DNA from 2 places in the Streptomyces sp. NPDC031132 genome. Region 1 is predicted to be linked to the other one. Evidence: riboswitches for the same ligand, from Rfam matches in the RefSeq annotation. Region 1 holds a riboswitch; the other holds the start of a gene.
What was found. Region 1 has a riboswitch for ZMP and ZTP ahead of ACZ49B_RS28215 (bifunctional 5,10-methylenetetrahydrofolate dehydrogenase/5,10-methenyltetrahydrofolate cyclohydrolase). Riboswitches for the same ligand answer to the same signal wherever they lie in the genome.
Positions count from the first base shown of each region.

Region 1 (4,977 bases):
GTCGGTGATCGACGACGGGATCCTGGCGCTGGGCCGCTGGTTCGACCCGGCCGTACGGGGCGCCGCGTACGCGGCCGCGCTCGGGCAGGGCATGTGCGCATCGCAGGCTTCGGTCGTGGCCGACGCGGCCATGCTCGCCGCGGCCTGCCGGCGCCGGGAGGCCGCCGAAGCCGCGGAGGCCGCCGAAGCCGCGGAGGCGCTCGACCCGGCGGACGCGGACGGCGCCGGAGAGCACCCGGCCGGGGCCGATCAGGGGCTGCCCGAGCCGTACCGGCTGGACTCCCGGCCGCTCGCGGCGCTGGCCCGGGAGTTCCGCGCCTCCCCCATCGTGGCGGCCGTACGGCGGGACCCGGCGAGCCTGTGAGCGGCCGGCGCGGCGGCAGGCGTCAGCCGGCGAGGGCGTCCTCGGGCTCGGGATTGCGGGCGAGCCAGGCCCCGTACGCCCGTACCCTGCGCCAGTGCTGGAGCTGGTCGAGGGCGAACGCCGCCCGCGGGGAGGCCTCCGGGCGCGGTTCCAGTCCGCGGGCCAGCCGGTGCAGCTGGAAGCGTACGAAGGCCAGCAGCCCGGCGCCGGCCAGGTCCCGGTCCTTCCAGCGCAGCCGCTCCACGGTCACCCGTACGTCCTCCCCGGCGCGCCAGCGGGCCGGCAGGTCGGGGCGGAACGCCAGGGCCGAGGCGAGCCCCACGACGGACACACCGCGCTCCAGGACCCTCCGGGCGGTCTCCTGGCGGCCTATCCCGCCGGTCAGCATCAGCGGCATCGTGGCGGAGCCCAGGAACTGCTCGGCGAAGGAGAGGAAGTACGCCTCGCGTTCGAGGGTCCGCAGATCGGCGGTGCGGCCCAGGGTCGCGGGGCTCTCGACGCTGCCGCCGGACAGTTCGACCAGGTCGACGCCGAGGCCGCCGAGGACCGCGAGGACCTGCGCCGCCTCCTCGGTGTCGAAGCCGCCGCGCTGGAAGTCGGCGGTGTTGAGCTTGACCCCGACCGCGAAGCCGGGGCGCACCTGGGCGCGGACGGCGCCGACGACCTCGGTGAGCAGCCGGACCCGGTTCCCCAGGCTGCCGCCCCAGCGGTCGGTGCGCCGGTTGACGAGCGGGGAGAGGAACTGGCTGAGGAGGTAGCCGTGGGCGGCGTGGATCTGCACCCCGTGGAAGCCGGCCTCCTCGGCCCGCCGGGCCGTGGCCGCGAACCGGGCGACGGTGGCCTCGATGCCGGCCTCGGTCATCGCGGTGGGGCGGGCGAAGCGCTTCGTGTGCTTGCCGAGGCTCACTCCTATGTCGGAGGGCGCCCAGGCCGTGCCGGGCATCTCCGAGCCGACCTGCCGGCCGGGGTGGTTGATCTGCATCCAGACCCGGCCGCCGCCGCAGGACGCGGCCTCGGCCCAGCGGCGGAAGGGGTCGAGCGGGGAGCGGGCGTCGAGGACGATCGTCCCCGGCGCGGTCAGCGCCCTGCGGTCGACCATCACGTTCCCGGTGATCAGCAGGCCGGCGCCGCCCTGGGCCCAGCGGCGGTAGAGGCGTTCGATGCGCTCGTCCGGCAGCTGGCCGGCGCCGGCGAGGCTCTCCTCCATGGCCGCCTTGGCCAAGCGGTTCGGCAGGGCCGTGCCGTTGGGCAGCTCCAGTGGCGTGAACAGGTCCATCAGCAGTTCCCCCCAGGAAACGTGTTGCACGTGTCATCGCGCGCCCCGTCGGAGAACATACCGCTCCCCACCCGGCCCCCGTCAGGCTCCGGCCGCAAGAATCCGGACACCGCCGGAACGCGGAACGCCCCGGGCCGAAGGGCCCGGGGCGTGTCCCGTACGGCGCGTTCCCGTACCCGGTGGTCAGAGCTCCGCGAGCGCCAGCCCCGCCTGGGCGGCGGCGGCCTGGACGGTCTGCTCCAGCAGGACGGCGATGGTCATCGGGCCCACGCCGCCGGGGACCGGGGTGATCAGCGAGGCGCGGGCGGCGGCCGACTCGAAGTGGACGTCGCCGACGTTGCCCTCGTTGTAGCCGGCGTCCAGGACCACGGCGCCCGGCTTGATGTCCTCGCCGCGGATGAACTCGGCCTTGCCGACGGCGGCGACCAGCACGTCGGCCTGGCGCACGATCGAGGGCAGGTCCACGGTGCGGGAGTGGCAGTAGGTGACGGTGGCGTTCTGCTCCAGCAGCAGCATGCCGGCCGGCTTGCCCAGGATGGCGCTGCGGCCGACGACGACGGCGTGCTTGCCGGTCAGGTCCACGTCGTACTCGGCGAGGAGCCGCATGATTCCGCCGGGGGTGCAGGAGACGAAGCCCGGCAGCCCGAAGCCCATGGCGGCGAAGGAGTGCATGGTGACGCCGTCGACGTCCTTGCCGGGGGCGATGGCCTCGAAGGCGGCGCGCTCGTCGATGTGGTGCGGGACCGGGTGCTGCAGCAGGATGCCGCTGATCTCCGGGTCCTCGGAGAGGGCCGTGAGGGCGGCGACGAGCTCCTCCGTGGTCGTCTCGGCCGGCAGCTCCACGTGGCGGGAGGTGATCCCGGCCTTGGCGCAACGGTTCTGCTTCATCTTCACGTACGTGACGGACGCCGGGTCCTCGCCGACCAGCACGGTCGCGAGGCAGGGAGCGGTACCGGTGCGCTCGGTGATCTTCGCCGCGAGGACGGCGGTCTGCTCCGAGATGCGGCGGGCGAGGGCGGTGCCGTCCATGAGCCGGGCAGGGGCGGTGGCAGTCTGGGCAGTCGTCATGGGGTCTCCTGGGCGTCGCTGCGGAATCGCGGTTCGCCCAGGCGCGCGGCAAGCGGCGTACCCGTGGTACGCCGGGCGCACGCGAGGTGCGCCGGGCCGCTCCCCGGTGGTGATCCACCCGAACGCCAGTCACGGCCCGCCCCCACTCTAATGGACCTCGTCCGCGCGTCCGGAGCGCACGGCGGCCCCGGGGGTCCGAGATCCGGTCAAACCAGTGGATCACCGGCGCCCGGCCTGGGACGATCGAGACATGACGCGCACCTTCGATCACCTCGTCGCGGAAGCCGAGTCCGTGTCCGTCGACGGCTGGGACTTCTCCTGGCTCGACGGCCGGGCCACCGAGCAGCGCCCCTCCTGGGGCTACCAGAGACTCATGGGCGAGCGTCTGGCCCGGGCCGGCTCCGCCCTCGACATCCAGACCGGCGGCGGAGAGGTGCTCGCCGGGGTGGGGACCCTGCCCCGGCTGATGGTCGCCACCGAGTCCTGGCCGCCGAACATCGCGAAGGCGACCCGGCTGCTGCACCCGCTCGGCGCGGTGGTTGTCGCGGACGCCGACGAGCCGCCGCTGCCGTTCGGCGACGAGGCCTTCGAGCTGGTCACCAGCCGGCACCCGGTGACCATCTGGTGGGAGGAGATCGCGCGGGTCCTGCGTCCGGGCGGAACGTACCTCTCGCAGCAGGTCGGGCCGGCGAGCGTCTTCGAGCTCGTCGAGTACTTCCTCGGGCCCCAGCCGGAGGAGGTCCGGCGCGGCCGGCACCCCGACGACGCGGTCGCCGACGCCCGCAAGGCCGGCCTCGAGGTCGTCGATCTGCGCTCCGAGAGACTGCGCACGGAGTTCCACGACATCGGAGCCGTGATCTACTTTCTCCGGAAGGTGATCTGGATGGTGCCCGGCTTCACGGTCGGGCAGTACCGGGATCGGCTGCGCGAGCTCCACGAACAGATCGAACGTGACGGTCCGTTCGTGGCGCATACCGCCCGTTTCCTCATTGATGCCCGCAAAACGGGCTGACGGGAGGGCGGCGGGAGCGCGGACGGATCCACGGCCGATCGGTTGCGCGGCCACAGCGTGGCGCAGGTCACTCAATTCAGCGCGTAACGAATCGACTCGGGCATGCGATGAACCGACAGGTGTCCTCGCGCGGCCACGGAATACAGACCCCCCTCGGGTCTGTTTCCCGAGTCCGCGCGATGATGTCCCGCCCACTCCTTATCTGTTCGCAACGAGAGGCTCCTTGTGTCGCTCAGCCCGTCCCGTACGTTCCCTCCGGAGATCGCCGAATCGGAGGCCCTCGTCGCGCTCGTCGAGCGCGGCCGCGAGCAGGGTCACATCAACGGTGACGACGTGCGCCAGGCCTTCGAGGCCGGCCGCATCCCGGTGGACCAGTGGAAGCGGGTCCTGCGCAGCCTGAACCAGGTCCTGGACGAGGAGGGTGTCGCGCTGCACGTCAGCGCCGCCCCCGCCACGAAGGCTGCCGCGAAGAAGCCCCGCAAGGCGGCCGCCGCGCCCGCCCGCACCGTGACCAAGAAGGCGGCCGCCGCGCCGCGCCCCATCGGTGCGCGCAAGGCCTCGGCCACCAGCCCGGCCACCGCCACCGCGGCGGCGATATCCGCTTCGCCGACCGCGGCCACCGAGGACGAGGTGACGGCCGACGCCGTCGCCGAGCCGAAGAAGCGCACGGTCAAGAAGACCGCCGCGAAGAAGACCGCGGTGAAGAAGACCGCCGCGGCCAAGAAGACCGGCGCCAAGGACGGCGACGAGGGCGAGACCCCCGCCGCCGAGGGCGAGGACTGGGCCGCCGAGGACCTCGTCGACGACGCCGAGGAGGAGGCCCCCAAGGCCGGCGGCACCCAGGGCTTCGTCCTGTCCGACGACGACGAGGACGACGCTCCGGCGCAGACGGTCATGGTGGCCGGCGCCACCGCCGACCCCGTCAAGGACTACCTCAAGCTCATCGGCAAGGTGCCGCTCCTCAACGCCGAGCAGGAGGTCGAGCTGGCCAAGCGCATCGAGGCGGGCCTCTTCTCCGAGTACAAGCTCGAAGAGGAGGAGGACCACAAGCCCGTCTTCAAGCGCGAGCTGGAGATCCTGGTCGAGGACGGCCGCCGCGCCAAGAACCACCTGCTGGAGGCCAACCTCCGCCTCGTGGTCTCGCTGGCCAAGCGCTACACCGGCCGCGGCATGCTCTTCCTGGACCTGATCCAGGAAGGCAACGTCGGCCTGATCCGCGCCGTGGAGAAGTTCGACTACACCAAGGGCTTCAAGTTC
Region 1 is NZ_JBVIGX010000024.1:77,637-82,613, reverse strand. It holds gene ACZ49B_RS28225 (MAB_1171c family putative transporter) at 1-364, shown strand, start outside; gene ACZ49B_RS28220 (NADH:flavin oxidoreductase/NADH oxidase family protein) at 387-1,640, opposite strand; gene ACZ49B_RS28215 (bifunctional 5,10-methylenetetrahydrofolate dehydrogenase/5,10-methenyltetrahydrofolate cyclohydrolase) at 1,824-2,708, opposite strand; ZMP/ZTP riboswitch at 2,771-2,851, opposite strand; gene ACZ49B_RS28210 (class I SAM-dependent methyltransferase) at 2,959-3,720, shown strand; gene ACZ49B_RS28205 (RNA polymerase sigma factor) at 3,946-4,977, shown strand, end outside.

Region 2 (4,977 bases), on a different contig from region 1:
GCCCCGCTGCCCGACTTCGACGGCAACCGCGTGGTGCTCGGCGCGTGGGTCGTCGAGGAGGAGGCGGCCGGCCTCGGCATCCGCGAGTCGGCGGGCCCGGTCACGGACGAGTACGCCCGCTTCCTGCCGCACGTCATCCTGTAGCCGCAAACGCGGCCGGGAGCTGCCCGGCTCCCGGCCGCGCCCGCGGCGCCGGATCCGGGGTCAGCCGGTGGCCAGCACCGTCCGCAGCTGGTCCAGGCCCCAGTCCAGGTCCTCCTTGCTGATCACCAGCGGCGGCGCGATCCGGATCGTCGACCCGTGCGTGTCCTTGACCAGCACGCCCCGCTCCATCAGCGCCTCGGAGATCTCCCGGCCCGTGCCGTGGCCCGGGGCGATGTCGACGCCCGCCCACAGCCCCCGCCCGCGTACGGCGGTCACCGCACCCCCGCCGACCAGCAGGTTCAGCTCCCGGTGCAGGTGGTCGCCGAGCTCGGTGGCGCGCTGCTGGTACTCGCCGGTCCGCAGCATCGCGATCACCTCCAGGGCGACCGCGCAGGCCAGCGGGTTGCCGCCGAAGGTGGAGCCGTGCTCGCCGGGCTGGAACACCCCGAGCACGTCCCGGTCGGCGACGACGGCCGACACCGGGACGACGCCGCCGCCCAGCGCCTTGCCGAGGACGTACACGTCCGGCACGACGTCCTCGTGCTCGCACGCGAACGTCTTCCCGGTCCGGCCCAGCCCCGACTGGATCTCGTCCGCCATGAACAGGACGTTCCGCTCGCGCGTGAGCTCCCGTACGCCCCGCAGGTAGCCGGCGGGCGGCACCAGGACCCCCGCCTCGCCCTGGATCGGCTCCAGCAGCACGGCCACGGTGTTCGCCGTGACGGCCGCGGCCAGCGCGGTGAGGTCCCCGTACGGCACGATCTCGAACCCCGGGGTGTAGGGCCCGTAGTGGTCGCGGGCCTCGTGGTCCGTCGAGAAGCTCACGATCGTCGTCGTGCGGCCGTGGAAGTTGCCGGACGCGACCACGATCTTGGCCTGCCCGTCCGGGACGCCCTTGACCTGGTAGCCCCACTTGCGCGCGGTCTTCACCGCCGTCTCCACGGCCTCCGCGCCCGTGTTCATCGGCAGCACCATCTCCTTGCCGCACAGCGCGGCGAGCTCGGTGCAGAAGTCGGCGAACCTGTCGTGGTGGAAGGCCCGCGAGGTGAGGGTGACCCGCTCCAGCTGCGCCTTGGCGGCGTCGAGCAGACGCCGGTTGCCGTGGCCGAAGTTGAGCGCCGAGTAGCCCGCGAGCATGTCCAGGTAGCGGCGGCCCTCCACGTCGGTCATCCACGCGCCTTCCGCGGACGCCACGACGACGGGCAGCGGGTGGTAGTTGTGCGCGCTGTGGGCCTCGGCGGAACGCATGGCTTCAGCAGTTGTCGACACGGGGTCTCCGATCGTCGGTCAGGCGGGCCGGGTGACAGGGGTGACGAGGGTGGTGCCACCGGCGTCACATCACCTTGTATACGGCTATACGTCGCTCGTATACCGGACGGGGAAACCTTTCCTGTGGACCGCCCGCTAAGGTGGGCGGCACGCACGGCGACTGGCGTACGGAGAACCAACTCCGGGGGAGTCGTGCGCGCACGACCGCATTCAGGGCCGCTCGCCTGGGCCTCGCGGGGACGAGATCTGACATCGACCCCGGAGGAGCCGCCATGAGCGCGAGCCGCCACCCCGCCCTTCTCGCCACCGATCCCGAGCTGGCGTCCTACGTCACCGCCGAGGAATCCCTGCAGGCGGAGACCCTGCGCCTGATCCCCAGTGAGAACTACGTGTCCGCCGCCGTGCTCGAGGCCTCCGGCACGGTGCTGCAGAACAAGTACAGCGAGGGCTACCCGGGCCGCCGCTACTACGAGGGCCAGCAGAACATCGACCGCGTCGAGGCGCTGGCCGTCGAGCGGGCGAAGGGCCTGTTCGGGGTGGACCACGCGAACGTCCAGCCGTACTCCGGCTCGCCGGCGAACCTCGCGGTGTACCTGGCCTTCGCGAAGCCCGGCGACACGGTGATGGGCATGGCCCTGCCGATGGGCGGCCACCTGACGCACGGCTGGGGGGTCTCGGCGACGGGGTCCTGGTTCCGCGGCGTCCAGTACGGCGTCTCCGCCGAGACGGGCCTGATCGACTACGACGCGGTACGCGACCTCGCGCTCGCGGAGCGCCCGAAACTGATCTTCTGCGGCGGCACGGCCCTCCCGCGCACGATCGACTTCGAGGCGTTCGCCTCGATCGCCCAGGAGGCGGGCTCGATCCTGGTCGCGGACGTGGCCCACATCGCGGGCCTGATCGCGGGCGGGGCGCACCCGTCCCCCGTCGGGCACGTGGACGTGGTCTCCACGACCACGCACAAGACGCTGCGCGGCCCGCGGGGCGCGATGCTGATGTGCCGCGAGGAGCACGCGAAGGCCATCGACAAGGCGGTGTTCCCTGGCCTCCAGGGCGGTCCGCACAACCAGACGACGGCGGGCATCGCAGTGGCGCTGCACGAGGCGGCGCAGCCGTCCTTCGTGACGTACGCGCACGCGGTGGTGGCGAACGCGAAGGCGCTGGCCTCGGCTCTGCTGGAACGGGGCTTCGACCTGGTCTCGGGCGGTACGGACAACCACCTGATCCTGATGGACCTGACCTCGCGGGGGGTGCCGGGCAAGATGGCGGCCAAGGCGCTGGACCGCGCGGGGATCGTCGTGAACTACAACACGGTCCCGTTCGACCCGCGCAAGCCGTTCGACCCCTCGGGCATCCGCATCGGCACGCCGTCGCTGACCTCGCGGGGCCTGGGCGTGGAGCACATGCCGGCGGTGGCGGACTGGATCTCCCGGGCCGTGGACGCCGCCGCGAAGTCGGACGAGCCGGCTCTGGCCGCGATCCGCAGCGAGGTGGCGGACCTCCTCGCGGCCCACCCGGCCCCGGGTCTCCCGGTCTCCTGACCGGTTCGGGCCGCTGCGCGGGGCTCGCCCCTCCCCGCCCTTCTCCCGTTCACCGGGCTCCCCCGGACCTGGTCCTCGAACGCCGGACGGCTGGAATCAGCCCCGCCGGCGTTCGAGGCGCCGGGGTCCGGCGCGGAGCCCCGGGAATCGGTCGGGTGCGGCCCGGCAGGGCTTCGGCACCTGAGAGAATGGGGCCATGGCTTCTGATCGTCCTCGCGCGCTCTCCGGTATCCAGCCCACCTCCGGTTCGTTCCACCTCGGGAACTACCTCGGAGCCATCCGCCAGTACGTCGCCCTGCAGGAGACGCACGACGCCTTCTACATGGTGGTCGACCTGCACGCGATCACCATGCCGCAGGATCCGGTCGCGCTCCGCGCCAACACCCGGCTCTCCGCAGCGCAGCTCCTCGCCGCCGGTCTCGACCCCGAGCGCTGCACGCTCTTCATCCAGAGCCACGTCCCCGAGCACGCACAGCTCGGCTGGGTCATGAACTGCATCACCGGCTTCGGCGAGGCCAGCCGGATGACCCAGTTCAAGGACAAGTCCGCCAAGGGCGGCGTCAACAACGCCACCGTCGGCCTGTTCACGTACCCGATCCTCCAGGTCGCCGACATCCTGCTCTACCAGGCGAACGCCGTCCCCGTCGGCGAGGACCAGCGCCAGCACATCGAGCTGACCCGCGACCTGGCCGAGCGCTTCAACCAGCGCTACGGCCAGACGTTCACCCTGCCCGCCGCGCACATCGTCAAGGAGGTCGCGAAGATCTACGATCTCCAGGATCCGTCGATCAAGATGTCGAAGTCCGCGTCGTCCCCCAAGGGCCTGATCAACCTCCTCGACGAGCCCAAGGTCACCGAGAAGAAGATCAAGAGCGCGGTCACCGACACCGAGGCCGAGGTCCGCTTCGACGCCGAGCACAAGCCCGGCGTCAGCAACCTGCTCACGATCTACTCCACCCTCACGGGGGAGTCGATCACCGCCCTCGAGGCCCGGTACGAGGGCAAGGGCTACGGCGCGCTGAAGACGGACCTGGCCGGCGTGATGGTCGATTTCGTCACACCGTTCAAGCAGCGCACCCAGGAATACCTGGACGACCCGGAGACGCTGGACTCCATCCTGGCCAAGGGCGCGGAGAAGGCCCGCGCGGTCGCCGCCGAGACCCTGGCGCAGGCCTACGACCGCCTCGGTCTGGTCCCCGCGAAGCACTGACCCGGGGCTGACGAACCGGTCAGGGAAAGACGCTCTGGCAATCCGGGGGGTGCTGGCCCCACACTGGGTCGGCAGGACCCGTACGCAACCTGTACGCACCAGACGACGGAGGAGACATACGTGGGGACCGTAACGCTCGGCGTTTCGATCGCGGTCCCGGAGCCGTACGGCAGCCAGCTCCAGGAGCTGCGCACCGGCTTCGGGGACGCTGCCGCGCACGGCATCCCCACGCATGTCACCCTCCTGCCGCCCACCGAGGTGGAGGCGGACCGGCTGCCGGAGATCAGGGCCCACCTGTCCGAGGTCGCGGCCGCCTTCGGCCCCTTCGCGATGCGGCTCGCCGGCACCGGCACGTTCCGCCCGCTCTCGCCGGTCGTCTTCGTCCAGGTCGTCGAGGGCGGTACGGGCTGCACCCGGCTCCAGGGCCTGGTCCGCGACCCGGACGGGCCGCTCGACCGGGAGCTGGCGTTCCCGTACCACCCGCACGTCACGGTCGCCCACGGGATCTCCGAGGAGGCGATGGACCTGGCGTTCACGACCCTCGCCGAGTACGCGGCGCAGTGGACCTGCACGGGCTTCGCGCTCTACGAGCAGGGCTCGGACGGGGTCTGGCGCAAGCTGCACGAGTACCCCTTCGGCAGCGGCCCGGTCAACGGCGTCCCGGCGCAGCTCGGGTCACCGGTCGACGAGGCGGCGGGGGCCGCCGGTGCCGCCGAGACCGCCGTACGACGCTCCTGACGACGCGGCCTGAGCGTGTGGCGGGCGTGGAACCGGAGCGTGCGCAGGACCAGGGTGTGAAACGGACGGTCGTCC
Region 2 is NZ_JBVIGX010000003.1:262,414-267,390, reverse strand. It holds gene ACZ49B_RS06910 (glutathionylspermidine synthase family protein) at 1-144, shown strand, start outside; gene rocD (ornithine--oxo-acid transaminase) at 205-1,392, opposite strand; ZMP/ZTP riboswitch at 1,560-1,650, shown strand; gene ACZ49B_RS06900 (serine hydroxymethyltransferase) at 1,686-2,954, shown strand; gene trpS (tryptophan--tRNA ligase) at 3,151-4,164, shown strand; gene ACZ49B_RS06890 (2'-5' RNA ligase family protein) at 4,285-4,902, shown strand.
Region 2: it holds a riboswitch for ZMP and ZTP, as region 1 does, so the genes downstream of both, ACZ49B_RS06900 (serine hydroxymethyltransferase) here and ACZ49B_RS28215 (bifunctional 5,10-methylenetetrahydrofolate dehydrogenase/5,10-methenyltetrahydrofolate cyclohydrolase) in region 1, are expected to answer to the same signal.